4 regions of the Exiguobacterium sp. s5 genome follow, and region 2 is predicted to be linked to each of the others. Evidence: predicted binding sites of a transcription regulator. Region 2 holds the regulator's gene; each other region holds the start of a gene.
The links. Region 2 encodes Rex, which represses fermentation and respiration genes when NADH is low (regulators of the CRP and FNR family bind a similar motif). Its sites were predicted from a motif close to TTGTGAAATATTTCACAA; they were not measured.

Region 1 (7,501 bases), on a different contig from region 2:
TCGTATCGACCGGGTGTGTCGGTAACTGTCCGTTCATCAAGTTCAATTGCATCTTCACACGCATCGAACGTCGACACGGTTGGCAGTAATCGGAGAGCTGGGTCCCGTCACTGAGCCCGAGCTGGATCGTCTGTGCTTGCAAAATCGCTTGGACGTCCTCGACTTGATTGTCCGTCGCATAACGGGTCCCGCACCCGGCGCAGACACGGGTCTCATCTGCTTCGACTTCCCGATAGTTCATCGGGACGCTGGCCGCCATCGGTCGGACCGGCAAGTGGAACAGTTTACCGAACGGGAAGTAACATAAAAAGATGATGACGGTCAATTGATGGAACAAGGCGAGCTCGTGATGGATGAAGCCTCCGAAGAACACGTACGAAACGGTCAACAACAACCCCGAGACAGTGACGATGAGCAACATGAGGAGCGGTAATATATCAAATTCGAACCGCTGTGTCACTTTCACGTCCTGGTCGTTGATCCGGCGATAGAGCGCCATGAGCACGCCGACGAGCAACATGAGCGCGGTGATGTTCAAGCCGTTATAGACGAGCTCGGCGAACAACCCGTGCGCGGCCATCTTGATGGTCGGGATGTTAAAGACGACAATCTGATACGTCTCGATATCAATCAAATCAAACCGCATCCATTGGAACGTCAACCCGAATGTGATGGCGAACGACCCGAGACATCCCCAGGCGATCAACATATGTTGGGTCCAGCGGTACCAGCCACGTTCCCAGATGAACTTCTGTAAGACGATGTTGTTGACGGTCGTGGCGGCGACGGCTTTACTGGCCCGTTTCTTTTCTGCCTTCATTTGTTTGAGGCTCCGCTTCAATACTTGTGAGGTGGCCGGCCGTGCAAAAAATAACGTCAAGCGGACGACCATCCCAATCATGCAAATGACGGCGGCGATATAGTAGCCGAACAGCGCCATGTCTACGTGCTCAAATCCTGCCGAGGCAATCCATGTCGAGAGCACCAAGACGGTGAATCCTACGAACGACCACTTTGCGGCGGTCGAATAAAAATAACGATCGGACATATGTGTTCCCCCTTCTCTTTCCGAGCGACTTCATAGTTTCATCATAAAGATGACATCTCGACTTAACTGTTACTTTTTTCACAGATAAGCGATTCGAGACGTGACAGAATAATGAACGAAGGAGGCGTTCCCTTATGAAATCATCGCTTAAAATCATGTTATTCCTCACCATCGCGGCCATGCTCGTCGTCTTTTCCATCGGTTTCGTCTTCGCCAATCGAGCGACGACCGAACCAGATGTCGAGGGGTATGTGATTGAAATAAATGAATCTGACCGCACCGCACTCGTCATCAGCGGAATTACCGCAGAAGAGGCCACACTCTCTCCTGACACCTTGTTCGCGCAAAGCGAACCGGAAGACGTAAGCTGGTTCAAGTTTCAAGTGAAAGCCACGTTCAAGCAAATCGCTGTCGGGGACCACGTCCACATTTGGAAAAAGACCGGTCCGAGTATCTTAAATACTCCGAACCGGTCTTATGTGAAAAAAGTCGACGTGATCGACTAATATGAACGCTTGCCATAACGTTCACTCAGCCAGAGGACTAAAAACGCCAAACCAACCAACCATCCGCTCCAGACGAGTGCCTGGGTCATATCACCGTTGATTGTCGCCATATAAATCGCTGTGGCGAGCGTCATCGTCTCGCCCGGGATATTTCCGGCAATCATCATCGTAATCCCAAACTCGCCGATTGATCGGGCGAAGCCGAGGACGAAGCCGCTCGTCAACGCAGGTAACAGCAGCGGAATCGTCACGTAGGTGAACAGTTGACGCTCTGACCCGCCGAGCACGCGTCCGGCCTCATACCATTCCGCATCGAGTTGTTTGAGACCGAGACGAATCGTTTGGTAGATGAGTGGGAACGCGGCCAAGGCGGACGCGATGACGTTCGCCTGTTTGGTGAACAAGATAGTAATCGGTAACAATCCGCCGATCCCGTTGTTCCCGAGGACAATCAAGGCGTATAGTCCGATGACTGTCGGCGGCAAGATGAGCGGCAGTAAAAACACCGTCTCCAGCAGCCGCTTTCCTTTGAATTGACGGTGATGCATGAAATAGGCCGCTCCGAAGGCGAGGACGAAGGCGCTCACCGTCGCCATCATCCCGACTTCGAATGTGAGTTGAAGTGGAGATTGCGTCATTTAGAAAATCCTTTCGCTAAAAAGTGAGCTTGGATATCATCGTCAAACAAACGCGCGTAAACATCGCGCACGTATGGGTTGTGCGTCAATCGGACCGCCGGATACGCGATCGTACCCGTCGCTTCAAACGGGACCGCCTGAAGCGACTCGACGTCCGTCGTCAGTTCCGTCTTATAGACAAATCCCGCATTGGCGTCGCCTTGTTCGATGAGCGTCAACACTTGTCTCACATTCTGGGCGAACATGATTCGTGGTTCCACTTCTTCCCACACGCCTTCCACTTCTAGCGCCGCTTTCGCGTAGCGACCGGCCGGGACATTGACCGGGTCACCGATGACGATCCGAGCACATGCGTTTAAGTCGTCCCACGTCTCCGCGCACGGATTCCCTTTCGGTGTCACGAGCCACAGCTCGTTATGCAAAAACGCATCCCGCTCTAGAATCGGGATTTGTAATCGGTCGACATCATCAACGCTCGCGGCTAAAAAGATATCTGCCGGAGACCCGTGATCGATTTGTGCTCGCAAGGCGCCGCTCCCGTTCGTCACGACCCGAACGTCGATCCCATCGAATTCCGCTTCAAGTTGTCGCTCTACCGCTTCTAAAGCCGGTCCTAAGCTTGCCGCCGCCAAAATGGTCACGGTGGTGTCCTCCGAATCTGAACTCGACCAGACTTGACTTAGTAATAAGGCGACCGTCACCCCTACGATGACTCCACTCACCCGTTTCATGATTAATCACTCCTTTGCCTCCCCTTTATCGTAGCGCTTGATTTGCCTCCCATCTGTATCAAACGTCACAAAAAGACACCCCCACGTAAGTAGAGGTGTGCCACTGCTTAAGCGAACGTGCGCGCCCGCGGGAATAAAATGTTGTTTTCGAGATGAATGTGTTCAAATGTATCCGATTCGAGCGCTTCTAACCGTTGATAGACAAGACGATACGTCCCACACGCTCCTTCAGGCGGCGTATAGTCGTTCGTGATTTGACGCAACTCTTTTAAAATGTCACCGGCTGCCGCGTGTTCTGACTCGAGCGAGGCCAAGATGTCATCAAGCTCCCGTCTCGTTTCAGCTGTCGGTGCCGTCTCGTGACGAAGCAACGTCGGGAAGTCTTCTGTCTCTTCTTTGACGATATGTTGTTCAAGTTCCACTTTCAATTGATTGAACAGTTGATGAATGCGTCCGAGGTGCGGATGGTTTTGTCCGTGAACCCGGAACACTTTTGTCACATATGGTGTGAGCTGTGGCAATTCGTCCGTCAAAAACTGGTGATGCTTATAAATGATGTGCTCAATCAATTCCGATGAAGAAGCGGCATCCCAATCGATGCTCTTCTCGTTCATCTCTTGCTTGCGTTGATAGAGCGCATTAACTTCTTCTAAAATGTCTTCCGTCGACCGTTTCGATTTATCAGTCGCTTCAGCGAGTGGTCGGTTGCCGCCACAACAAAAATCGATTCGGTTCCGTTTGAAAATGTCTGCCGCTTGCGGGCATTGTTTGACGATTTCAGATACGTGCGTATCGCCCGTGAATGTCTGTGTCATCTGTCATAACCTCCATATTCATTTTGACATGTTCAGCGTAGCAAGAGTTTGACGACAAAAATGTGAAATACGTCACATTTAAGTGAACAGGATGCACGCGTTCTGAATTTGGACACAAAAAAAGCCCCTCTTGTGGAGGGGCGACGCTTAATGGGACGGCGCTTCAAATTGTTCTGCCTCGGTCGAACCGGCCAGCGCCGTCGTTGACGACTGGCCTCCCGAGATGACGAGAGACACCTCATCGAAATACCCGGTCCCGACCTCACGTTGGTGACGTGTCGCCGTATAACCGTGCTGTTCTGCACTGAATTCGGCCTGTTGCAGTTCCGAGTAGGCGGCCATCCCGCGGTCTTTATACCCGCGTGCGAGTTCGAACATTCCGAAGTTGAGCGAGTGGAAGCCAGCGAGCGTGACGAATTGGAACTTATATCCCATCGCACCAATCTCTTGTTGGAACGTTGCGATCTCCTCATCCGACAGCTTTTTCTTCCAATTGAATGAAGGCGAACAGTTGTAAGCGAGAAGTTTGCCCGGATACTTCGCATGAATCGCATCCGCGAATTGACGCGCTTCGTCCAAATCAGGCTCGGACGTCTCGCACCAGACGAGGTCGGCGTACGGTGCATAGGCGAGACCGCGCGCGATCGCCTGTTCAATTCCCGCCTCGGTCCGGTAAAAGCCTTCCGGCGTCCGGTCACCGACGATGAACGGATGGTCGATTGGGTCGATGTCGCTCGTAATCAAATTCGCTGCGTGAGCATCCGTCCGGGCGACGATAATCGTCGACACCCCCATGACGTCTGCCGCAAGCCGTGCGGCAATCAAGTTCTTCACGGCCGTCTGTGTCGGCAGCAACACTTTGCCACCGAGGTGACCGCACTTCTTCTCCGACGACAGTTGATCTTCTAAGTGAACACCGGCGGCGCCCGCCTCGATCATCGCCTTCGTCAACTCGAAGACGTTGAGCACACCACCGAAACCGGCCTCCATGTCAGCGACAATCGGGGCGAACCAATGCGTATCGCCTTTCCCTTCCGCCGTTTGAATTTGATCGGCCCGTTGAAGCGCCTGGTTAATCCGTTTGACGACGCTCGGCACCGAGTTAGCCGGGTACAGGCTTTGGTCCGGGTACATGTGACCCGACAAGTTCGCATCGGCGGCGACTTGCCATCCGCTCAAATAGATGGCTTCGAGGCCCGCCTTCACTTGCTGGATGGCCTGATTTCCCGTCAATGCGCCGAGCGCGTGAACGTAATCTCGTTCATGGAGTAACTCCCATAACCGTTCCGCTCCTTTTGTCGCGAGCGTATGCTCGATTAGGACAGACCCCCGAAGTCTCATCACGTCTTCGACCCCATATGGACGTTCGACCCCGTTAAACCGTTCCGACTGTAACATATCCTCTAGCTGCATTTGTTGTTCGTTCATATCCATTCCTCCTGTATTATATTAATTTATATATTTACTGTTTGTTATATAACAGATGGTGCAAACTTAATCCAAGTATGCACAGCATTCGAGCGCCGCTTTGAATGACGAGTGCTCCATACCGCAGCAACGACAGACGTTTTCTTCGTCACGATCTTCTGGTTTACGGAATATGACGACCTCTTCGACCGGCTCTCTCATGATTTGGAGCGACCCGTCGGTCCGGTCGAGCACAAGGCGCATCAAATCGTTCCCATAGACGAACGCCGTGTTAGCGAGCGCCGCTGTCGATTCCCCCGAGACGATCCGACGGACGACCCAACGTTCAATCAACTGTTCGCTTTCGATTTTTTTCGTTGTCATGATGATGCTCCTCCTTTTAAATTCGGTTCTAATGTCACTTGTTGTAAAAACTGTCGGCGGCGCCGGTGCAAAATCGGTTCCGTATATCCGTTCGGCGACTCGTCGCCTTCAAACACTAACTCTTTCGCCGCTTGATAGGCGATAGAGCGGTCTACATCTGGCGTCATCGGACGATAGTGCGGATCTTCCGCGTTTTGCGCGTCGACGACCTCGGCCATCCGGTAAAGCGTCGCTTCGACTTGTTCACGGCTACAGACTCCATGGTATAGCCAGTTGGCGACATGTTGACTCGAAATACGAAGTGTTGCTCGGTCTTCCATTAATCCGACATGATGAATATCTGGCACTTTGGAGCAACCGACACCTTGCTCGATCCAACGGACGACATATCCGAGCAACCCTTGCAGGTTGTTCTCGAGCTCCTCGTTCACTTCCTCATCTGTATAGAGACGCGTGGCGAGTGGTATCTCGAGCAGACGCCCTCGCTCACTTGCTGGATCAAACGAACGATTCGCCAACTCACGCTGAACGTCAAACGCATCGACTTGATGGTAATGCAGCGCATGAAGCGTGGCCGCCGTCGGGGACGGCACCCAAGCCGTCGTCGCCCCGGACCGGACATGATTGCTTTTTTCACGCATCATATCGCGCATCCGATCGGGCATCGCCCACATCCCTTTCCCGATTTGCCCGTGTTGATGGAATCCTGCGTCAAGCCCGATCTGGACATTCAGACGTTCATAAGCATCGAGCCACTCCGAGGTCTTCATCTCGCCTTTCTTGCGCATCGGTCCGAGCGTGAGCGAGGAGTGAATCTCATCGCCCGTCCGGTCGAGGAATCCGGTATTGATGAAGACGATGCGTTCCTTCACTTGCTCGATACAGTTCTTCAAATTAAGCGACGTGCGTCGCTCCTCGTCCATCACGCCGACTTTGAGCGTGTGACGCGGTAACTCGAGTACATCTTCAATCGCATCGAACAAGTCGTTCGTGAACGCGACTTCTTTCGAGCCATGCATCTTCGGTTTGACGATATAGATGGAGCGTTCGCGGGAATTTCGTCTGGTATCAAGGTGGCGGCTCGCGATGAGCGCAGTGAAAATCCCGTCCAAAATCCCTTCCGGTACTTCACGTCCTTCCGCGTCGAGCATCAAGTCTGTCGTCATCAAGTGCCCGACGTTTCGAATAAAGAGGAGCGATCGGCCCGGAAGCGTGACTTCACGCCCGTCTTTCCCGACATACTTCCGGTCAGGGTTCAACTTCCGAGTGAGCGGCCGACCTCCTTTCGTGAACGTTGCTTCGAGCGTTCCGTCCATCAGGCCTAGCCAGTTCGCGTAAAGGTGGACCTTGTCTTCCGCCCGAACAGCGGCAACCGAGTCTTCACAGTCGACGATGGCAGACAAGGCGGACTCGAGTTCGATATCAATGAGCCCTGCTCGATCGACCCGTCCGATTGGGTGGTCCCGGTCAAACTTCAACTCGGCGTGAATCCCGTTATGGACGAGCAAGAGCTTATTCGGATCACTTGTTTCCCCGACATAGCCGACGAGACACTCGTCTTGAAACGCGATGCGGTTCCCTTCGATGATGGCGTATGGACTGCCCTCTGACACGAGATAGCCGTTCGCTTCTTCGTGCGAGCCCTCCCGGAGCGGAAATGTATCGTCGAGAAACTGTTTGGCATAGGCGATGACCGCTTCGCCGCGAACTGGATTATAGCCGCTCGACTTCGTTTTCCCGTCCTCTTCGTCGATGACGTCCGTTCCGTACAAGGCGTCATAGAGGCTTCCCCAGCGAGCGTTCGCCGCGTTCAATGCATAGCGTGCATTGTCGAGCGGAACGACAAGCTGCGGTCCGGCTTGCCTTGTAATTTCTGAGTCGACACCCGTAACGTCGATGTTGAAATCGGGGACGGCTGCTTCGATGTAATCGATGGACCGAAGGAAACGCTCGTAGTCTTCCATGTCAAACG
Region 2 (7,501 bases):
TCCGTTGACGTCATATGGACGACCTACCTCATAGCGATTCGTCGTTTTCGGCACATTGACATTCAGTTGCCATGGTGCTTTCCATAAAGACTCCGGCGTGTACACTTCCGTCTTCTTCATACCAAAGACGTACCAAGGACCGTGTTGTCGAATGTCAGCATCATCAATCGGTGCCTCTTTCCACTCATTCGTGCTGACGTTATAACTGACATAGAATGTCGTATACATTTCTCGCGTCATGAAGTAGTAGGTGCCATCTTTCCACGTAAGATTACTTACGTTTGCTGCATCTTTCTCAATCCATCGTTTCGTCGCCAAATCGAAAATAAACATGTGCTCCGAGTCATCACTTTTGATCACGAACCATTGATTCGCTTCTTTCATGTGACGGGCCCACCTCACCTGTCCTGAATAGGAACTGATTGTCTCAAGCACCTCTCCTGTAACCGTCCGCTTCGTCACTTGACCGTCGGCGAACGCGAGGACGTTCCCATCATCGAGCAGACTGTATACCTGATCGCTGCCTTTCGTGAGCGATCCGAGAATATCACCTGACATCGATGTGATGATATACTTTTCGTCATCAGCCCATAACATCATTCCTGTTGTTACATTCGTTGAGACGAGTCGATTCTCACTTCCTGCTTCGATTGGGAATGTCGTCGCTTCATTCGTACGTATATCCCACATCACCCACTCCGGCCATCCTTTTAACATAAATCGGCCGTCTCCGATGGCATACATATTATAAGCAGCAGACACGCGAATCGGTAACGTATATTCCTCACCGGTCTGAATGTGAACAAGCGTCTCCGGATCTCCCGAACGCCACACATACCCACTATCTCCTACGACTTCTCCTGCCGGAATGATTTCCGGTTTGGCATAGTCTTCTGCTCGGACTTCTACTCCCGGTGCTACCATCATGACGAGCACCACGAGCATGCTCCATAACCACTTCTTCATTACTCTCCTCATTTCTGTTTATGAATGCATAACTTTCAAAAATAATCCATTTTTTTGATTTAACCCTCCTAATTTTAAGTTGTTTTTTCAAAATTGAATAGCCCTAAAATCAAAAAAACACCACGTCGCATGACATGGTGTTCACTTCTCATTCATTTGTTTCATCAAATCCATCTGTTCTTTCACCATCGCCTCTTTCTCACGTCGGAGCACACCCCGGTACGTGATGCGTGAAATCGATAAACTGATCTCATACAAGAAGAAGAGCGGCAGTGACACCATGAGGTGCGACGTCAAATCCGGCGGCGTGATGAAGGCCGCGACGACGAACAAGGCGAAGTAGGCGTACTTCCGGATCGATGACAGGAAGTACGGCGTCACGACACCGATGCGCGTCAAGAACATCGTCACGACCGGCAACTGGAATAACAGTCCGAATGGGATGGTCAGTTGCAACAAGAACGTGAAGTAGTTCGACGCCCCGATGATTTGCGTCAGACCAAGGTCTTGCCCGAGGTCCGTCGAGATATCGAGGACGAGCGGGAACAACCAATAGTAGGCAAACGCCAAACCGACGAGGAACAAGATAAAGATGATCGGAATATAGGCGAGCGTCGCTTTCCGCTCGTTCGGATGCAGACCAGGTGCGACAAACGCCCACAGTTGATACAGTAGAAACGGACCAGCCGCGACGAGCCCGATGACGAGCGCCAAATTCAAGTAAATCATGAGCGGGTCCGCGACCCCAAAGGCGTTCAATTCAAGGCCTCGTTCGACGAGGTCGGCCTGGAGATAGGCGAGCACATATTTGACACTCGGCAAAGCAATCAAAAAGAAGGCAAAGACGACAAATGCCGACAGCATCAGTCGTCTCCGCAGCTCTGTCAAGTGGTCGGACAGTGCCCGTTCTTGATCAGGTTGATGGCTCATCGCTTACTGCTCTTTCTTCTCAATTTCTTTCTTGTCTTTCTCGTCATGCTCGTTCATCATGCCACTCGTGGCGTTTTTGAACTCACGGAGCGTCTGTCCGGCGGCACGGCCGAACTCAGGCAATTTCTTCGGCCCGAAGATGATGAGCGCGATAATCGCGATGACAAACAGACTTGCTCCGCCTGGAATACCGACGACGAGTGACGATAATAGTAATTCCATTATTGATGGACCCCCTCAGCAGATGGATAGTGTTGCATAAAGTAAATGAGCGACTGGAGTTCGATCGACAAGTCGATATGATGGACGCGGACCGTATCCGGCACAGTAAGCCTGGCCGGTGTAAAGTTCAAGATGCCTTTGATGCCGAAGCGGACCAAGTCATCCGCGACAGGCTGTGCATAGGCAGACGGCACCGTCAAAATCGCGACGTCAATCTTGTTTTGCTTCATAATCTGTTCCATCTCATCGACGTGATGAATCGGGACACCGGACATCGTCGTGCCGACTTTTGTCTCGTCTGCGTCGAACCCGACGACGATATGTGTGTTATTGTTTTTAAGGAAGTTATAGTTGACGAAAGCTGTCCCGAGATGACCAACCCCGACCAAGGCGACGTTCGTAATCTCGTCCTGATTCAGTGTCTTACGGAAAAAGTCTAACAGATACTGTACGTTATAGCCATATCCCTTTTTACCGAGCGCACCGAAGTACGAGAAATCGCGACGGATCGTGGCCGAATCGACCTTGACCGCCTCACTCAGTTCAGCAGAAGAGACACGCTGTTTTCCTGATGAATGCAGGCTTTGGATAAACCGATAGTATAGTGGCAACCGTTTGGCTGTCGCTTGCGGAATCTTTGGTTCGTTTTGACTCAACGGAAAGAGCCTCCTTTTTACGACGCGTTTCAAACGAATCTAATTTCATACACCTTGATTGTAAACGAATTCACATAACCACTCAACGAATATACCTGAAAAGACTAAAAAATACAGTATACTAAATAGAGAGAAAGGGGTTTTTTCACTTGATCCTACTGCAAGTCAATAACTTATCGAAATCATTCGGCGTCGAGCCGATTTTAGAGAACGTCAAACTCGAAATCCAAGAAGGCGAACGCGTCGCCCTCGTCGGCCGGAACGGCGCCGGCAAGTCGACACTGCTCAAAGTCATCGCCGGGGAATACAACTATGACTCAGGCGATATCATGAAGCCAAAAGATGTGACGATCGGCTATCTCGCCCAAGATTCAGGACTTGAATCGAACGAGACGATTTGGAACGAGATGCTCACCGTCTTCACCGATTTAATTGAACAGGAAAAAACGCTCCGCCGCATGGAACAAGACATGGGATCTGAGCGCATCTTGAACGACCCGGCCGCCTATGAGCGCCTGCTGTCGTCTTACGATGAAGAACAGCATACGTTCAAAGACCGCGGCGGCTATCAATACGAGGCGACGATCCGCTCCGTCCTTCACGGAATGCGCTTCTATCCGGACGACTTCGAGCGCCGCATCGATACGCTCTCCGGTGGACAACGGACCCGCCTCGCCCTCGCGAAGATGCTCCTTCAAAGTCCAGACCTGCTCATCTTGGATGAGCCGACGAACCATTTGGACATCGAGACGCTCGGCTGGCTCGAGAAGTATTTGAGCGGTTATAAAGGCGCCGTCTTGATCGTCTCCCACGACCGCTACTTCCTCGACCGCGTCGTCTCGGTCGTCTATGAGCTGTCTCGCCACCGGAGCCGTCGTTTCGTCGGCAACTATACGAAGTATCTCGAGCAGAAGGCCGCGATTTATGAGCAAGAGAAGAAGCAGTTCGAGTCGCAACAAGAAGAGATCGCCAAGATGCAGGACTTCATCCAGCGCAACATCGCCCGGGCGACGACGACGAAGCGGGCCCAGAGCGTCCGCAAACGTCTCGAGAAAATCGACCGGATGGACGTGCCGGATGGTGACGAGCGTAGTGCCGTCCTCTCGTTCGCAATCAAACGCCAAAGCGGGAACGACGTGTTGAGCGGCAGCGACCTCGCCATCGGTTATGAGGAGCCGATCGCCCAGCATCTCCGCTTCCAGCTGCAGCGTGGCGAATCGGTCGCCCTCGTCGGTCCGAACGGAGTCGGCAAATCGACGCTCTTGAAAGTGTTGACGAAACAACAGCCGGCGCTCACCGGTGACATCCGCTACGGTACCGGCGTCGAGATCGGTTACTACGACCAGGAACAACAGAACTTGTCGGATGCCAACCGCGTCATCGACGAGATTTGGAACGACTGGCCGCTCATGCGCGAACAAGAAGTGCGCAGCCTGCTCGGTCAGTTCCTGTTCAGCGGTGACGACGTCATGAAACGTGTCCATGAACTGTCGGGTGGAGAGCGGGCCCGCTTGACGCTCGCGAAACTGAAGCTCGAGCAGCCGAACTTGCTCATCTTGGATGAGCCGACGAACCACTTGGACCTCGACTCGAAGATGATTCTCGAGAACGCCCTCGTCGACTACCCGGGCACGATCTTGTTCGTCTCCCACGACCGTTACTTCATCGACCGGCTCGCGACGCGCGTCTTGGAGATCACGCCGAACGGCATCGACGAATACCTCGGTGATTACTCGTACTACGTCGAGAAGAAAGAAGAACTCGAAGAACTGGCCCGACTCGCTCGTGAAGAGACGAAACAAGTCATCGTCAAGAAACAGCGCGCCGACAAGGAACAGCAACGCGAGGAGCGCCGGATGAAACAACGGATCGAGGAGATCGAGCTCACGATTGAGCAACACGAGGCCCGGCTCGAGGAAATCGAGCAGCTGTTGTGTGAACCGGACGTCTTCAACGACTTCGCTCGGGCACAGGAACTGTCGACCGAGTCCGATGCGACGAAAGAATCGATCACGGCGCTGTATGCAGAATGGGAGGAGCTCCATTCATGATGCGATTCCGTGCGATGCGAATCGAGTGGATGCACGCCTTCCTGACTGGTCTCGCCTACATCGTGCCGACCGGGACGGAGTACGTATCCGAACTGATTCGTGGGGAACCGACCGTCGTCCCGTCGTTCCTGTTTTATTTCCTGCCGGTCGTCATCGGCTTCATCATCCAGACGTGGAGCGGGATTGTGATCAGCTTGTTGAGCGGTCTGCTCATGAGCACGCTGTTTATCCGCCTCGTCGTCTGGCCGGTCGATGTGACCGTGCACAGCTTTTACACGCCCGGCTCGGTATGGGGCCACTTCTATCAGTCGACGCTCCTCATGTGGGTGCTCGCCTTGATCGTCTATGTCGTGAGCCGAGTGAATATGTGGTATAAACAAAAGAAACATCATCCAGAAGTATAAAAACAGGGAAGCCGCACTCCATTGTGGAGGTCAGCTTCCCTGTTTTACGTTTAGAAATAACGCAACGGTTGGAAACCGCGCGTGTGGAAGTCGAGCTTGATGCCGTCTTCCGTGATAAAAAACACGTACTCGTTCGTATCGACGTCACGGACGAACACTTTGTAGAATGTGAGCGCCTCTTCGTCGTTCGTCACATATTTTGCCTCATGCGTCGAGATGACTTGGGCGAACAATTGCTCTTCGTCAAACTCGTTGACAATGTCCTCGAACTTCGCCGCCTCTTCTTCGGTTGCTTCTCGTCCCGGTGCGATTTGATAATACGCATCGCTCGCTTTCGGCTGAACGCCGAGGTTGCGGTCGACGACGATGACGCTTTCGATGTCTTGATCGTCTAAGCTCTTATAGCCGTACAACGTCTCGACGAGCGTGTTCTCACCCGTGACCCGGCCGATGCCTTCGAGCGATTCCGCTCCCGTGAGCGACCGGACGCGTGTCGCTTCCGGAACGATTTCTTCTTGATAGGCGATATTATAAGCGCGGATGATCTCCCGTACTTGCAAAAACGTCGCGACGACGAGCAGTACGACGAGACCTCCAATGATTATGCGTTTCATCATCTGTATATTTCCCCCTAGACTGTCATGCTCTCTTCTAAGGATAACCCAGGAACCGCATTCATCGCCAGTGTATCGCGCTTTCCGCGCACATACGCGTGATGTGCCGCGACTCCAATCATACCGGCGTTGTCTCCGCATAGATCAAGTGGTGGGATGACGAGGCGGATGCCTTCGCGGTCCGTCGCTTCTTGAAGCGCGGCACGGAGTCCACGGTTGGCCGCTACACCACCCGCAACGAGTAGCTGCTTCGCGCCTTTTTCTTTCACGGCACGAATCGCTTTCTCGACGAGCACTTCGACGACGCTCGCTTGGAAGCTGGCCGCCAAGTTTTCAGGGATGACCGTTTCCCCACGCTGTTCGGCATTATGGACGGCATTAATCACCGACGACTTGAGCCCGCTGAAGCTGAAGTCGAAACTTCCTGCCTCGAGCCGAACCCGTGGGAATTTATACGTGTCTTCCCCGTCGGCTGCCAGACGATCAATGGCAGGTCCACCTGGGTAAGGAAGGCTGAGCGTCCGTGCGACTTTGTCATACGCTTCTCCGGCTGCATCGTCACGTGTCTCCCCAATGACTTCGAACACACCGTGCTCGGGCATATAGACGAGCTCCGTGTGTCCGCCCGAGACGACGAGACAGACGAGCGGGAACTCCATCTCTTCGACGAGTTCGTTCGCATAGATGTGTCCGGCGATATGATGCACGCCGATGAGCGGTTTGCTATGGGCGAAAGCGAGCGCTTTGGCCGCACTGATTCCGACGAGGAGTGCCCCGACAAGACCTGGTCCTTGCGTGACCGCGACGGCGTCGACGTCTTGCATCGTCACACCCGCTTCACTGAGGGCGTCATCGATGACGTAGGTGATCCGTTCGACGTGGTGGCGCGAGGCGACCTCGGGCACAACCCCGCCAAACCGTTTATGACTTTCAATCTGCGACGAGACGACGTTCGATAAAAGCGTCTTACCGTCACGCACGAGCGCGACCGACGTCTCATCACAACTCGACTCAATCGCGAGGATGAGCGATGTGTCCATCTGTTTCACTTCCTAACTTCGCCCAGTAAATATAGGCGTCTTCATTATTGTCTTGATAATATCGTTTCCGGCGTCCGGCATTTTCGAAACCGAACTGTTCGTACAGCTTTTGGGCGCCGATGTTCGAGACGCGCACTTCGAGCGTGAGCGCCGCGAGTGACTTCGAGCGGGCAAATTCAACGAGTTGCGTCAACAGCAGATTGCCGATGCCTTGCCCACGATATTCCGGTAAGACGGCGATGTTCGTGATGTGCCCCTCGTCTACGATTTGCCAAACCCCGACGAAGCCGACCACGCGTCGTTCATGCACAGCGACGAAATAGATCGCTTGGTCATTGCGGAGCATCTCGTTCATGAACGCTTCTTTCGTCCACGGAATAGCGAACGAGGCCTCCTCGACTTTGGTCACTTCTTCGACGTCGAGCCATGTCATGCGCCGGATTTTAATATCAGCCATTGTTTTGTCCCTCGAGCCATTTCGCTTCCGCCTCAGCGAGACGAAGATACTCGGGCTCAAACGCATGGACATCATTCGTGGCCTCACCTAAGGCGACGAGATCGCTCGCACGGCCGTAACTATGCGCGGCCGGTGCTTCGGTATAGTCGTAAGACGCGAGT
Region 3 (7,501 bases), on a different contig from region 2:
GTCAACAGGCGCGCCCGATCCGATTTCCCGTCAAACGTCGCAAGGAGCGCTCCTTTATTCAAGCGTTTCGTGGCGACGCCGAGATTCGTGAGTTCTTGCTCCACGAAGCCGATCGCCTCATCCGTCATGCCCGACGGACTCGGAATTTCAACCAGTTGCTTCAACGTATTAATCATATCCTTACTCCTTTGTCATCGATTATAGCCGAACCAGAATAACGCTCCAGATGCCACGAGTACGATCACCGCAAACAACAGGCGGCGCTTCTTCGTATGCTCATCCGGCAAGCCGACCACTCCCGCCATCAGAAAACCCCCGACCAGCCCCCCCGCATGTGCGGAATGGTCCAAACTAGCGCCAAGGACGAAAGCGAGTCCTACGTTTAATCCTAACATAATAAACAGCGGCGGACCGAGCGTCTTCATAAATAAGGAACGGTCTCGGAGGCCAAAATAGAGGAGTGCCCCGACGAGCCCGAACAGCGCCCCCGATGCCCCGGCCGATATGGCTTCACTGAACGCGTAAGAGGCGACTGTGGCGATGACGCCGGCTAACAAATAAATGGTGACGAAGCGTGACGAACCGTACATCCGTTCAACGAGCGGACCGAGCGACCAAAGCGCGAACATATTGATTGCGAAATGGAACCAGCCGATATGGAGGAACATCGGTGTGACCAGGCGCCACCATTCCCCTTCGTCGATGAGCGGATTCACTTTCGCCCCGAAGCGGATGAGCGTATTCGGGTCGAGCGTCGACCCGATTGATTCGGCGAACCACATGACAAGAAACGTCACGAACATGAGTCCATAGACGAATTGTGGTTTCCCGAAGGAGAACCGTTGCTTTAGTTCGTTCTTCCGTTGTTGATCGAGCGCGACGGCCCGTGGTCGGTACGACTCTTCTGTTTGCCCACACGGTCTCATGCCGAGCTTCACTTTCGCCGCAATCGGAAACGTGAGGGACGATAGGCGCTCCTCATCGACAAGCGGATCGCCGTAAATGTGGACGTGTAACTTCTCACGACCGATACGGGCCAATCGAAACGAGTTCATGACCGCCTCGACGTCCATGCCGACATGGTTCGCCCAGGCTTTGTCCGTCCGTATGTAGAGGTGATAGACGTCCCCCGCTTTCGTGTCGAACAATAAAAGTGCCCGCGACGGCTCTAAGATGCCCTCGATGCGCCCTCCCGATTCGACCGCACGATATACGTCTTCCCAAAAACAAGCTGGCTCTGACATCGATGGTCACCTCCTTCTATACTTTTATTTTAAAGGAAATTATAGCTGGCGACAAAAGAGAGCCTCTATGCAACGTGTCGAGAAGAGCGGATGACAAAAAAACCGTAGCGGCGTTAGCCGGCTACGGTGATGAGCGAAGGATTGCTCGGTTTTATAAGACAGGTTGCATCGTTTTCAAGAGCACTTCTGCCGAATGATGCATCTTTTGTTTTTCTTCTTCTGATAACTCGATTTCCACGACTTGACGGACACCTTGACGGTTGATGATCGCTGGTACCCCGATGTGGATGTCGTTCAAACCGTACTCACCATCCAAGTGCGCGCCGACCGTCAATAACGTGTTCTCGTTGCGAAGCACGGCTTTGACAAGACGAAGGAGACCAAGACCGATGGCGTAGTACGTCGCCCCTTTACGTTCGATGATATGGTAGGCTGCGTCACGAACGTTGACGTAGATATCTTCGAGGTCTTCCCATGTGTACTCGTCATTCTCTTCAAGCAACTGTTCGACCGATTTTCCGTAAATGCGGGCGTTGCTCCATGCCGCGAACTCTGTGTCGCCATGCTCGCCCATAATGTAAGCGTGGCAGTTACGTGGATCGACGTTGAAGTAATCTCCGAGCATGTAGCGAAGACGTGACGTATCGAGTACCGTTCCTGAACCGAACACCCGATGCTTCGGTAATCCTGAATATTTCCAAGCCAAGTGGGTCATGATGTCGACCGGGTTCGAGGCGATGATGATGATACCATCAAAACCAGATGCCATGATGTCCCCAATCATCGACTTCATGATTTTGGCGTTCTTTTCGACGAGGTCGAGACGTGTTTCACCTGGTTTTTGCGGTGCGCCGGCAGTGATGACGACGATATCTGCTGCACCACAGTCTGTGTAGTCTCCTGCCCAGACGCGCATCGGTGAAGAGGCGAACGAGACACCGTGATTCAAGTCCATTGCTTCCCCTTCAGCTTTCGATTTGTTGATATCGATGATCACAAGTTCCTCACAGAGACTAGCTGTCGTCAATTGGTAAGCAAAGCTGGCACCGACCGCTCCGGCCCCGACGAGCGCGACGCGTGTTACTTTAGCATGATTTAATGTTTCCATATTGATTCTCCACCCTTCGAACAATCTGTTTCATGTTTTTGTTTTGTCTGTTACATAAAGATTGTAACATCATTCACAAACACTCACTACAAGGGAAACCGTTTTCAGTTTGGCAATATTGTGACAATATTCACATTCATTTGAAACATCTTCACTGACTGTACTACCCTCATCGCAGCAAGAGGAAACTAATCGCCGCCGCCGAGGCGATCGCCAAAAAGTTGACGGCGTCATTGCCGAGAAAGCGCCAGCCTGAAACGTAAGTCGTCGGCTCGTGATGATGGACTTTCTTCTCGGTCAGCTTACCGCATACACGACAGCGAAACTTGCGTTGAACCGTCGCCCCAAGGAGAGTGTCGACAACGCTTCCGGTCAACCCGAGAGCAATCAACAAGCCGGCGAACCGTAAGCTGATATCGATAAATGGCAACGAAGCGACGATAATGACCGTTGCCCCCGCGACCGACATGAACGTCCCGAACGGAGACACCCCGCCACTCGTTCCCGGTTCCACTTCGCGGAACGTCAAAATGGAGCGCGGTTTTTGTTTGGCGAGCACCCCGAACTCGGAGCCCCATGTGTCGCTCGTCGCCGCCGCAATCGAAGCGATGTACGCGAATAACCAGGCATCGTTCGGTGTAAGCAACGTACCGAGCGCCGTCGCCATCCCGATACCACCATTGGCGAGCACTTGAACGAAGTCACGAGGTCCCGATTTCTCAACGATTTCATCGACAGGCTCTTTGTCGCGGGAACGGTATTTCGAGGCGAGCGATGACGTCGAAAAGAAGACACCGAGCAAATAGAGCCCGAACCAACCAAATCCGTACCCAATGACCGTACCCGTCACGACCGTCAAGACAGCCCCAGAACGGGTCAGTGAGCGCAGACGATAGCCGGCGAAGGCTACCAGACAAGTTACGAGAAAGATGGCGAGCATAGAATCGTTTCCCTTTCCGTCACGATAAATTCGACAGGAATGTCGTGTGGCTCGACCGGGATTTCATCGAGCAGTTGGACGTCATAGGCCAACGAGATGGTGACACCTTCATACGTCGCTAAAAAACGGTCGTAATATCCCCCACCCCAGCCGATCCGATACCCGGATCGGTCAAAGACACGTCCCGGCACGATACAGACGTCAATCGTCCGCGTCGTCGCGGCCGTCGTCGGCTCTAAAATACCCATGACGCCCGGCTCAAGGTCTTCGAACGAATGAATTTCATGGAACGTAAGTCCCTGTTTTGTAACTTTCGGCACGAACACCGATTTTCCTGCCTGCCAAGCTAAGCGAATGAGTGGCAACGTATCAATCTCTAAATCGAGGGCGAGCGTGACGGCCACCGTATCCGCCTCTCGCCACGCCTTCAGTTCGGTCAATGTATGTATGATGACGCGGTCCCGGTCCGGTCGGTCGTCGAGTTCACGGATTTGACGATGTACATTTTGCCGGAGTAGTTTCTTTTCAATCACTTCAATTCCCCCTTGTTCAAAAAAAAGGCCGCCACATGAGTGACGGCCAGTCTCATTATTTCACTTCGCGGTAAAGCGTGTGACGACGGAGACGTGGGTTGTATTTGCGCAATTCGAGGCGCTCTGGGTTGTTACGTTTGTTTTTCTTCGTGATGTACGTGCGATCGCCTGTTTCTGTGCAAGCTAGTGTGATTTTAACGCGCATTTCTTTCACTCCCATCTTACTGATGTTGTATCAAGTGCTTTTGCTTTACAGTCTAAGCATACTCAATTATCCTACCAAGTTTTATTTGAAAAAGCAAGGTTATTTCGTGTTCTTTTTCAAACGTTTCTGCCCGTATGGCGAAGCATCGAGCGGCAGGCAGGTTTTTACGTTATCGCCAATCGGATAGCGCATTCCGACTTCCTCGGTCGACAGTTGTTCGCAAATAAAGACCGTATCGGCTTCAGCGAGGATGCTGCTCTCGATTCGATGGATTGCGTCGAACAGTCCGCCGTGTCCATGCGGATTGCGAGTCGTTTCAAATGACAACATAGTTGAGTATAACGGAACTTGTAGTGCTTTCGCAAGTGAACGTGCCGCTGTAATCGTCATCCAATCGAATTGATGGATCGCTTTGAAGGTGACTTTCGAGACAAGCTCATGTGCAAGTTTGACGTAGGCCACGTTTTGAGCCGCAACTTGGTTCATCACATGCTCCAAGAACGGGCTCGTCAGGCGAACGCGGTACACGTGAACACGGTTGTGGCGTTCATATTCCGGCAACCCTTCTTTGAACGGTGTCAAGACGTACACTGTCTCCCCATCCGCTGCTCGTGCCTCGACCTCGTCGATGACGCGACGACCGAGGTCCCCGACGACGTTGCCTGTATATTCAGGCGTCAAGACGAGGATTGCCTCGTCCTCTTGGCCACGCTCCGTAGTCACATAATAGTCGTGTGGCGACAAGAACGTGTCGATGTCGATGTCCACATCGTCAAGGAACGGATACGCGCGATAATGTTCAGCGAGCAACTCGTCCGATAGCTTGTCTTGATAAAGTGCCGTCTCGAGCTCGGCGAACAGTCGCGTATGCTCGCGGAACCTTTCTGCCGCATATTGGGCCGTAGTCTGCCCGTCGAGGATAAACGCCCAGTCACTCGACACAGCGAGTACGTAATGGCGAATGAGTTGGATCAGTGTCCGGTCGACGAGTGGCGACTTGTGACGATAGTCGGCCACGTCTTTGACGAGTTGCGTCTCCATCATGTGTAAGTGACGTAGCATCCATTCGTTGCGTTCGTTGATCCAGACGTCGCCGTACCCTTTACGTCCCCACGTGTTCATCGATACGTGGACCGTCTCGAGGTCTTGGAAGTGACGCTCGAGGAACAAAGCTGGCGTGATTGTCTCGATGCCAAACTCTTCGAGCCGTTCGGCGACTTTCCCGAGGAACTCGGGTCCTTCAAACCACCAGTGTCCGAACAGCTCAGCATCGAACGGTGCCGTCACGAGAAACGGCGGGAACATCTGTCCACCGTGGGCCTCGAGATGCCCTTCGAGCGTCTGTGCGAAATCGAGGGCGTGGTTGTCGATTTGATGTTCGGCCCAGGCGCGGACATAATAGTCTTTCTCATCCGAGTCGCCCGTGATGCGGTGCATCTTCAAGCCCGTATCGAAGCGAATTCCTTCCGGATGCATGAACTTTTCAATATACTCCCAGTCGCGATCGTAGGCGAGGTCACGATAAAACTCGCGATAGTCCGGATGGCCCGGATACCCGATCATCGAGCTCCAGATTTTTCCGGAGATGATTTGGTCACGCGGGAACAAGGCGACGCCATGTGGCGAGTAGACCGGAGCGCCAATGCCTTTCTCCGGCGTCGGATCAGCTTCGAGCAAGGCGTGCTCATCGACGAACGTATAGCGAATCCCTTCTTCATAAAGGATACGGTCGACACCTGGTGTGTAGGCGCATTCCGGTAACCAAATGCCGGTCGGACGGAACCCGTAATGACGTTCGAAACAGTTCAGTCCCGTCCGGATTTCAGCGCGAGCCGCCTGCTCAGTGAACAAGTGCGGGTTGAAGCCGTGCGTCGCCGTACACGTGACCATATCGATGAACCCTTGCTCACGATATGTACGGAACGCATGGTTCAAGTTCTTTTCCCAATGCAGGAACGTTGTTTTCAAATCGTTGTAGCGCCCGCGATAAAAATGGAGCGTCTCAACTTCCTGTTCGCTCCGTCCTTCGGCGAGCTCGATCTCAATCAATTCGAGCATCTCATCCAAATGTTCCACGTAACGGTCCTGGACGAGCGGGTCGGCGAGCATCTCGACGACGGGCGGTGAGATGCTGACCGTCCAATGGAGCGGTTTTTGCAGACGGTCGACTTGCCAAAGAATCGGGATATATGTCTCGGAGATGGCTTCATACACCCATCTCTCTTCTAGGCGGTGTTTCTCTTCATGTCTTACGTACGGAAGGTGGGCATGAAGGACGAGTGAAAAATAACCTGGTTTCATCTAAAAAATCCTCCTCAGCGCACGAATCGATATGCGGAATATTTTGGTAACGTGTCGAGTAGTTCAGGAGCCTCGACTTCCCCGTACTGCCAGCGTCGCACCGGTTCGGCGAAACGACCGTGCCCGGCCGGCTCTGCCCGTGGCGTATCAATCGGTGAGGATGCGAGCAACGGCAGGAACTCCCCTTCCATCGTCCGAATCCCAAACTCAAATACGTATGTCGTATTCGGGTCGAGCGGACGGACGAACCAACTGTTCGTCATCTCCGGCAATTCGAACGTATACGCCCGGTTCGCATGCCCGCTCGCGTAATCAAGCAATGTGATGTCAAGGATGCGGAACGCTTTCGGCAAGTCTTCCCATGGACGCATAAATTGCATCGAGAGCGTCTCTTTGACGCTGTCCGACACTTCCCAGAAGACGTAAACGGCGTTCGGTGATTGGACGACCGCATGCATCAAATCTTGATCATAGCGGTCTGGGAGCTTCCAGAACCCTTCTGGACCTTTGTCAAGAAGCGGTGATTGGGCAGGCTCCTCGTGTTGCAGTGTCGAAGCGACCTGCTTCACAGACGAGGCGGGTACTTGCTTCGATTTAGATGTCATTGCTTTCTTCCCTTCAGTCTTTCGTTTTGGTGCGGCTACCGGCTTCGCCGGCTCCCCATGTTGGGAACGCCATTTACGCCAAGCGTATTGGACTTTCCCGATTGGCATATCTAATTGTTCTGCAATCTGTTTTAACGTCAGTCCTTGTTGTTTCAAGGAAACGATTTTCTCTTCCATATATATGTGGCTCCCTTCCTAAAAAAAATCCATGTGTTCTACTATTCGCTCCTTATCCGTGAATTCCTGCACAATAAAAAGTAAAGAACAACTGGTCTGTTGTTCTTTACCACTCTTGTCACTGATTTAAATCATAATGTTTCCCTTTTTCAAGGAAAATGAGATGTTCTCCGAAATTGGTCACATGATCACCCATCCGTTCTAAATAACGGGCGATGTTCGAAAACTCATACACGTCGTTCGTCCCAACCGTCATGTTCGGAACGAATCCCATGTATTGTTTGATTGTCTGTAAGTTCAAATCATCGATGACTTTATCCATCTCATTCAATTCACGCACCCGGCTGACCTCACCCTTCCGGTAAGCGCGCGTCGCGAGCTCGAGCAT
Region 4 (7,501 bases), on a different contig from region 2:
TCATAGAGAGCAAAGGGGTTTACGATGGTGACTGATCAAACTGTGATTCAAAAAGCGAGAGAATTAGCCGACTTATTGGCGAGCACGCCGGAAGTGGCCCGCTTCAAAGAAGCGGAAACGAAAGTGAACGAAAGTGAACGCGTTCAAACGTTGATTAAACGTATCAAATACTTACAAAAAGAAGCCGTCAACTGCAAGCACTACGGGAAGACGGAAGCACTCGCCAAAGTCGAGCTGAAAATCGACAAGGCGATGGACGAACTCGATTCGATCCCGGTTGTCCAGGCGTTTCAGGAGACGCAAGTCGAAGTGAACGATTTGCTTCAATACGTGACGGTCACACTCGCCAACTCGGTGACAGATCGCATTATCGAGTCGACGGACGGTGACGTTCTCGCCGGTAAAACAGGAAGCGGTATGGCAGCGGAGAAATCACGCGGCGGCTGCGGATACTAACAAACAGACAGCTGGCCTTTGGTCAGCTGTTCTAATTTCTAGAGGTGAACACGAATGGAAACGATACATCAAACCCCGATGATGAAACAATACTTTTCAATCAAGGCCGATTATCCAGACGCCTTTCTCTTCTACCGGCTCGGTGACTTTTACGAGCTGTTCTTTGAAGATGCCCAAATCGTTGCCAAAGAACTTGAGTTGACATTGACCGCGAAAAACGGGAAGAACGCTGAGCACCCGATTCCAATGTGTGGCGTACCACATCACTCGGCCGCTATCTACATTGAACAACTGATCGAAAAAGGATTCAACGTGGCCATCTGTGAACAGATGGAAGATCCGAAAGCGACGAAAGGGCTCGTCAAACGTGAAGTCATCCAAGTCATCACGCCGGGTACATACATGGCTGCACTCGGTGAAAAAGAGAACCGGTATTTACTATCGGTCGTGAACGTAGCAGGCCGTTTCGGGATTGCCCGCGGCGATGTGACGACAGGTGAGTCATGGTTAACGACGTTGTCATCGCAAGAAGCTGTGGCCCGAGAAGTGGAAGGGCTAGCGCCGAGTGAGATTATTGTTGCCGACGACGAATTAAGAAAACAACTCGCTCCGCTAGGCATCCCGTTGTCGGTGCAGACAGAGCGGCTAGCGAGCCCGTTGTCGAGCGGAGCGAAAGACGAGGCGCAAGTGAGCGCGTTTGAATTGCTGTTCGCTTATTTGACGCGCACGCAAAAACGCGCCCTCGATCATCTCCAACCGGCCGTCGCCTATGAAGTCGAGGCCCATATGCAACTCGATGCCAACACGGCCCGGAACTTGGAATTGTTTCGGTCAGCCCGGTCCGGTGAACGGAAAGGGTCGCTTCTCGCCTTGCTTGATGAGACGACGACGGCGATGGGGGGACGGTTGCTGAAACGTTGGCTCGAACAGCCGCTCTATACCGAGCAGGCGATTCGGGACCGACAAGATGCGGTCGAGAACTTGGTCGATGACTTCATGCTTCGTGACCAGTTGCGTGAACAGTTACGTCACGTCTACGATATCGAACGGCTCGTCGCCAAAGTCGGTTACGGGACGGCCAACGCCCGTGACCTCGTCCAACTCCGGAACACACTCGAGCGCATCCCGGCGGTGCGGGCCTTGCTCGAAGGCGTCACGGCCTCACGGCTTCGTCAAATCGATGATACGCTCGACACATTCGACGACTTGGCCAACATGCTCCAGGCAGCGCTTGTCGAGGCGCCACCGATCTCGATTAAAGAAGGTGGGATGATTCGTGCCGGCTATTCGGCCGAACTCGACGAACTGCTCGAGGCGAAAGCGAACGGAAAGACATGGATTGCCAATCTCGAGCAACAAGAGCGGCTCGCGACCGGCATCAAGTCGCTGAAAATCGGCTATAATCGTGTCTTCGGCTATTACTTAGAAGTGACGAAAGCGAACGCCCGCCTGCTCGAAGAGGGACGTTACGAACGGAAACAGACGCTGACGAACGCCGAGCGTTACGTCACACCCGAGTTAAAAGAGAAAGAAGCGCTCATTCTCGGGGCTGAAGAGAAGAGTTGTACGCTCGAGTATGATTTATTCGTCGCCTTGCGTGACCAAGTCAAGCAAGAGACGAAACCGCTCCAACAACTGGCGCGCTCGCTCAGTGAGCTTGACGTCTTGCTCGCGCTCGCCATCGTCGCCGAAAAACGTGACTATGTCCGGCCGACGACGTCGACGAACGTCCAAATCGATCGTGGCCGCCATCCGGTCATCGAGACGGTGCTACCACGCGGTGAATACGTCGCCAACGATTTGACGCTCGACGACACGCGGCGCATGCTCTTAATCACCGGACCGAACATGTCCGGTAAATCGACGTATATGCGTCAATTCGCCTTGATCGCCATCTTGCATCAAATCGGGTCGTTCGTGCCGGCTGAAGCGGCTGAGATTCCATTGTTTGATCGAATCTTTACCCGCATCGGTGCGGCCGATGACTTGGTGAGCGGCCAGTCGACGTTCATGGTCGAGATGACGGAGACACGCCAAGCGGTGACAGAGGCGACCGAACACAGCCTCATCTTGCTCGATGAGATCGGTCGGGGGACGTCGACGTATGACGGCATGGCGCTCGCCCAGGCTATCGTCGAATACATCGCTTCGACAATTGGAGCGAAGACGTTGTTCTCGACCCACTATCACGAGCTGACCGTGCTCGAAGACACGATCCCTGCTCTTGAGAACGTGCACGTCCGCGCCATCGAGCGAGACGGGCGTGTCGTGTTTCTACATGAAGTACATCCGGGGCGGGCCGATAAGTCGTACGGGATTCATGTCGCCGAGCTCGCTGAATTGCCCCGTGATTTGATTGAACGGGCGCGGACCATCTTGTCTCAACTTGAGACGGACTCGAAACCGGAACGGGCAGCTGTTGAAAATCCGGGAACGGCAGAACCCGTGGCCCAACTATCGCTCTTTGAGGCGGAAGACGAGATTAAACGACAATTGCTCGAACTCGATTTGTTGGCGATGAACCCGATCGAGGCGATGCAAGCGCTCTATGCGCTCCAACAATCCGCGAAGAAGGGGTGAGTCGATGGGAATCATTCAAGAGTTACCGGAACAACTGGCCAACCGAATCGCGGCTGGCGAAGTCGTCGAGCGACCGGCCTCGGTCGTGAAAGAGCTCGTCGAGAACGCGATTGACGCCGGCGCCACCAAAATCGAAGTCGATTTGGAGGAAGCGGGCATCCGTCTCATTAAAGTCCGCGATAACGGGCACGGGTTTTATGAAGAGGACGCCCCGCGCGCCTTTTTACGTCATGCGACGAGTAAGATTCGGGACGAGCACGACTTGTTCCGGATTCGCACGCTCGGCTTTCGTGGGGAGGCGCTCGCCTCGATTGCTTCGGTTAGCCATGTGACGCTGAAGTCACGCCGGGCCGAGGAAGACGGGTTCGAGATGACGCTTCAAGGCGGCGTTGTCACGGCGCAAACACCGGCCGCGGCGAACGTCGGGACGGAGATAGCCGTCAGTCAATTGTTCTATAATACACCAGCCCGATTGAAGTATTTGAAAACGTCCGCGACGGAACTGGCGAGCATCACCGACACGTTGAACCGGATTGCCTTGTCCCACCCGGAAGTGCGCCTCACGGCGTTCCATGAAGACAAGGAACTACTTAGGACGAGCGGGAACGGAGACATCAAACAAGTCATGCTCGCCATCTATGGCCGACAAGTCGCGGCCCAAATTGTCACGGCGTCGAGTAAGACGAACGACTATAGTTTGAGCGCCCATCTCGTCCGTCCGGAAGTGACGCGTTCGAACAAGCAGTACGTGACACTCATTTTGAACGGGCGAAGCATTAAAAACTTCGCTTTGACCCAAAGTGTGCTCGAAGGCTACCACACGCTGCTACCGATTGGTCGTTATCCGATCGCTGTCCTCGAAGTGAACATGGACCCGATGCTGATCGATGTCAACGTCCATCCGACGAAACGAGAAGTTCGGCTTTCAAAAGAGAAAGAGCTCTGTCAATTGATTCGCGAGACGGTCCAACTGACACTCCGGGAACAGCGTTTAATCCCGTCGGTCAAACCGAAAGAGCGACCGGTCAATCGGACCGAACAAGAGCGACTTGATTTCACGGTTGAACGGGCGCCGGTCACGGATGAAGCGCCGACGTGGAACTATCCAATTCCACGTGAGCCTGTCACGTCACCGAGTCGATGGTCGCCGACCCCGCTCGTCAATGAAGCGCCTGAGCCGATAGAGTCGACGGTCGAATCGGAAACAATCGAGACGAAAGGAGAGCGGTTGCCGCCGCTCGACGTCATCGGTCAATTGCATGCGAGTTATATCGTCTGTGGTGCCGAGGACGGGATGTACGTCATTGACCAACACGCGGCCCAGGAACGAATCAAATATGAGTTGTTTTACGAGCAGCTCGGGAATCCTGACAAGGAATACCAGTTGTTGCTGCTTCCGCTCACGCTCGAGTTCACGCAAGAAGAGGCGCTCGCGATTGAAGAAGTCACTCCGCTTTTAAAAGAAGCAGGTCTAGAATTGGAGCCGTTCGGCGGCAACACGTTCCTCGTTAGAGAGATTCCGACGTGGTACCCGCAACACGATTTAGAAGGAACGGTCCGTGATTTGATAGAGATGGCGATCCGGGATCGCTCCATTGACATCGCTAAATATCGGGAAGATGCGTCGATTTTGATGGCATGCAAACGGTCGATTAAAGCGAACCATCCGTTGAACCACGAGATGATGCGGCAATTGCTTCACGATTTGAATCAGACGACGTCTCCGTACACGTGTCCGCACGGACGTCCGATTTTAGTGAAGTGGAGCACGTACGAGCTCGAGAAGCTATTTAAACGCGTTATGTGACACGCCTGTAATCTTTTCTTAACCTCCTGTTACGTTTATGGATAGGTGGCTATGGGAACAATATACACATGTCACTCAACGCATCGAGGTTGAGAGGTGGCTTTTTCACTGCCTCACCCTCAAGATGTAGACATGATCGATAAACCAGTAGGGGGAAAAGATTATGGCAGACACGCTTAAAGTAACGAAACGAGAATTACGACCACGTTCGGTCCGCGCTAACTTGCGTAAAGAAGGAAAAGTGTTAGGTGTCGTTTACGGCTACAAAGTTGAAAGCACACCGGTCGCATTCGAAGAGATGGCACTTCGTAAGATTCTTCGTGAACACGGCGACAACGCTTTGATCGAACTCAATATCGATGGTAAGAAAGTGAACACACTCGTTCACGGGACAGAAGTCGACCCATTTACGAACGAATACAAGCACGTCGAATTTATGGCAGTGAAGATGGACGAAGCGACAGAAGTCGAAGCGGACGTCACACTTGTCGGCGACGCGAAAGGCGTCAAAGAAGGCGGCTACCTGGCACAGACGCTCTATAAAGTAACGGTCTCGGCAACACCAGCCAACATTCCGGAGCGTATCGAGCTTGATGTTTCTGAACTCGGCATCGGTGACTCGCTCACTGTCGCTGATATTCCAGAGAACAAAGATTACGAAATCGTATCTGAGGGTGATCTTCAAATCGCATCGGTGAATGAACCGGTGGCGGTCGAAGACCTTGAAGCTGATACAGCGACAGAAGGCGAAGTTGAAGCGACTGAAGAGGCGTCAGAAACTTCAACGGAAGAGTCGGAAGAGGCTTCTGAAAACAAAGAATAATCATTTCGAACGGCCCTTTGCGAAGGGTCGTTTTTTTCTAGTCACAAATCCGACAAATGTAAACGATTACGATGTGAAAAATGTGTCAACATGTGGAAGGGGCGATTGCAATTTATTCGTTTCGGGCTTATATTGTTAATGATTTCACATGTTCGTTCTTATTATAATGGTTTCATTCAAACAGAAAGAAGGGTTTGTGACATGGCATCAATGGAAATCCATGCACTCGAATCGTTGCGGAAGAAAGCACAGGCATCTTCGCAAATGATTCATTATCGGCCAATGGAGTACTTTTTACGAGCAATGCTCGCGGGGATCTTTATCGGATTCGCTTCAATTTTCACACTGAAAGTCGTCAACGGAATGTATTTGATCGATTCTCCGTTCACAACGCTCATCGGAGGATTCTCATTCGGGATCGCCCTCGTCATGATCATCTATGGCGGAGCCGAACTGTTCACCGGGAATACAATGTACTTCACAACCTCGACGATGCGGGGGTACACGACGCTCAGCGACACGATGCTCGTCTGGTTGCTCTGCTTTGTCGGGAATGCGCTCGGTGGCGTTTTGTTCGCCTTGCTGCTCGCTCCTACCGGTGTCATCCAAGAACTTGGAATGGACAACTGGCTGTTCTCGGTCGTCGAAAGCAAGATGCACCACACGACGGTCGAAATTTTCTTCCGCGCGATCTTCTGCAACTGGATGGTCTGTCTTGCCATCTTCTTGCCGAAGCAAATGAAAAACGAGTTCGCCCAAATCTTCTCGATGATCTTCCTCGTCGCCGTTTTCTTCGCCTCAGGATTTGATCACGTCATCGCCAACTTCGTCTTGTTCGCCCTCACGCTCGTCGTCCCGCATCCTGAGGCGATCAGCTTTGCCGGCGCGATCCACAACTTGATCCCAGCCACGTTCGGGAATATCATCGGTGGCGCGTTGTTCATGGGTGCGATCTATACGTGGTTAAACGCGAAAGGCTTGCGTGAAGCCCAAGAATCGGAAGCAACGGAAGAAGTCGAATTGAAAATTGTGAAACCTGCCAAAGAAGTATAAGGTAGCTCACGACAACGAGCAGTCGAGTCCACGTCAGTGGCTCGACTGTTTTTGCGTTTTTATCACAAGCATTGATCACAATTTCGACTTCACATCTCAATAGCAAAACATGACATAATCTATATATGGAACTTAAGTGAGTAATTAACTCGCTTGCAATCAATATATAGTGAGGTGATGCGGAGTGAATATGCTCCAGCTTTATGAAGATGTCTGTGTTCTCCCAGATCAGGACCTCGTACAAGAGAACGCCAACGTCGACGGGAAATCACCACTTGGAAAATTGGCACGATTATCCTCAGAAGTATCAAAACAATTGTCGACGACATATCTATTATCAGAACGGTCACGTCAAGCCGTCGAGGATAATTTTTTGTATATCCATGACGCCGACTACTACGTGACAGGATCGACGACGTGTTGTCAAATCCCACTCGGTGAGCTACTCACGAACGGATTTCATACCGGGCACGGGACGATTCGACCGCCCCAGGATATCCGCTCGGCGATGGCGCTCGCTTCGATTATTCTTCAAGCGAACCAAAACATGCAGCATGGCGGTCAAGCTTTCCCGATGTTTGATGTCGACCTCGCACCGTATGTCGAAAAGACGTATGAACGTCAGCTCGAGCGGCTCAAAAAGCTACCAGTCGAATGGACGACCGAGCAACTCTTTGAAACTGCCGAGTCTGAAACAATCGCGGCGACGTATCAAGCGTGTGAGGCGTTTATCCACAACGCCAACTCGATGCACTCACGTGGTGGCGGACAAGTACCGTTCG

Region 1: ric (iron-sulfur cluster repair di-iron protein) is a predicted target of Rex. The motif match lies at 3,799-3,816, and genes of this name have one in related genera.
Region 3: KNP60_RS07960 (L-lactate dehydrogenase) is a predicted target of Rex. The motif match lies at 2,471-2,488, and genes of this name have one in related genera.
Region 4: KNP60_RS13960 (formate/nitrite transporter family protein) is a predicted target of Rex. The motif match lies at 5,799-5,816, and genes of this name have one in related genera.

Annotation. Positions count from the first base shown of each region.
Region 1 is NZ_JACSLK010000004.1:179,079-186,579, reverse strand. It holds gene KNP60_RS09990 (MFS transporter) at 1-1,048, opposite strand, end outside; gene KNP60_RS09985 (DUF3221 domain-containing protein) at 1,183-1,554, shown strand; gene modB (molybdate ABC transporter permease subunit) at 1,551-2,192, opposite strand; gene modA (molybdate ABC transporter substrate-binding protein) at 2,189-2,923, opposite strand; gene ric (iron-sulfur cluster repair di-iron protein) at 3,031-3,738, opposite strand; gene aceA (isocitrate lyase) at 3,886-5,166, opposite strand; gene KNP60_RS09960 (hypothetical protein) at 5,233-5,529, opposite strand; gene KNP60_RS09955 (malate synthase G) at 5,526-7,501, opposite strand, start outside.
Region 2 is NZ_JACSLK010000008.1:5,435-12,935, reverse strand. It holds gene KNP60_RS14140 (hypothetical protein) at 1-966, opposite strand, end outside; gene tatC (twin-arginine translocase subunit TatC) at 1,108-1,896, opposite strand; gene KNP60_RS14130 (twin-arginine translocase TatA/TatE family subunit) at 1,900-2,118, opposite strand; gene KNP60_RS14125 (redox-sensing transcriptional repressor Rex) at 2,118-2,774, opposite strand; gene KNP60_RS14120 (ABC-F family ATP-binding cassette domain-containing protein) at 2,924-4,825, shown strand; gene KNP60_RS14115 (hypothetical protein) at 4,822-5,229, shown strand; gene KNP60_RS14110 (hypothetical protein) at 5,280-5,846, opposite strand; gene tsaD (tRNA (adenosine(37)-N6)-threonylcarbamoyltransferase complex transferase subunit TsaD) at 5,861-6,883, opposite strand; gene rimI (ribosomal protein S18-alanine N-acetyltransferase) at 6,855-7,340, opposite strand; gene tsaB (tRNA (adenosine(37)-N6)-threonylcarbamoyltransferase complex dimerization subunit type 1 TsaB) at 7,333-7,501, opposite strand, start outside.
Region 3 is NZ_JACSLK010000003.1:117,288-124,788, forward strand. It holds gene KNP60_RS07950 (M42 family metallopeptidase) at 1-176, opposite strand, end outside; gene KNP60_RS07955 (rhomboid family intramembrane serine protease) at 192-1,244, opposite strand; gene KNP60_RS07960 (L-lactate dehydrogenase) at 1,396-2,352, opposite strand; gene KNP60_RS07965 (DUF92 domain-containing protein) at 2,522-3,292, opposite strand; gene KNP60_RS07970 (5-formyltetrahydrofolate cyclo-ligase) at 3,271-3,825, opposite strand; gene rpmG (50S ribosomal protein L33) at 3,881-4,045, opposite strand; gene KNP60_RS07980 (1,4-alpha-glucan branching protein domain-containing protein) at 4,130-6,331, opposite strand; gene KNP60_RS07985 (DUF4912 domain-containing protein) at 6,346-7,113, opposite strand; gene phoU (phosphate signaling complex protein PhoU) at 7,232-7,501, opposite strand, start outside.
Region 4 is NZ_JACSLK010000007.1:145,152-152,652, reverse strand. It holds gene KNP60_RS13980 (YlbF/YmcA family competence regulator) at 25-456, shown strand; gene mutS (DNA mismatch repair protein MutS) at 511-3,036, shown strand; gene mutL (DNA mismatch repair endonuclease MutL) at 3,041-4,843, shown strand; gene KNP60_RS13965 (50S ribosomal protein L25/general stress protein Ctc) at 5,007-5,666, shown strand; gene KNP60_RS13960 (formate/nitrite transporter family protein) at 5,868-6,719, shown strand; gene KNP60_RS13955 (anaerobic ribonucleoside triphosphate reductase) at 6,910-7,501, shown strand, end outside.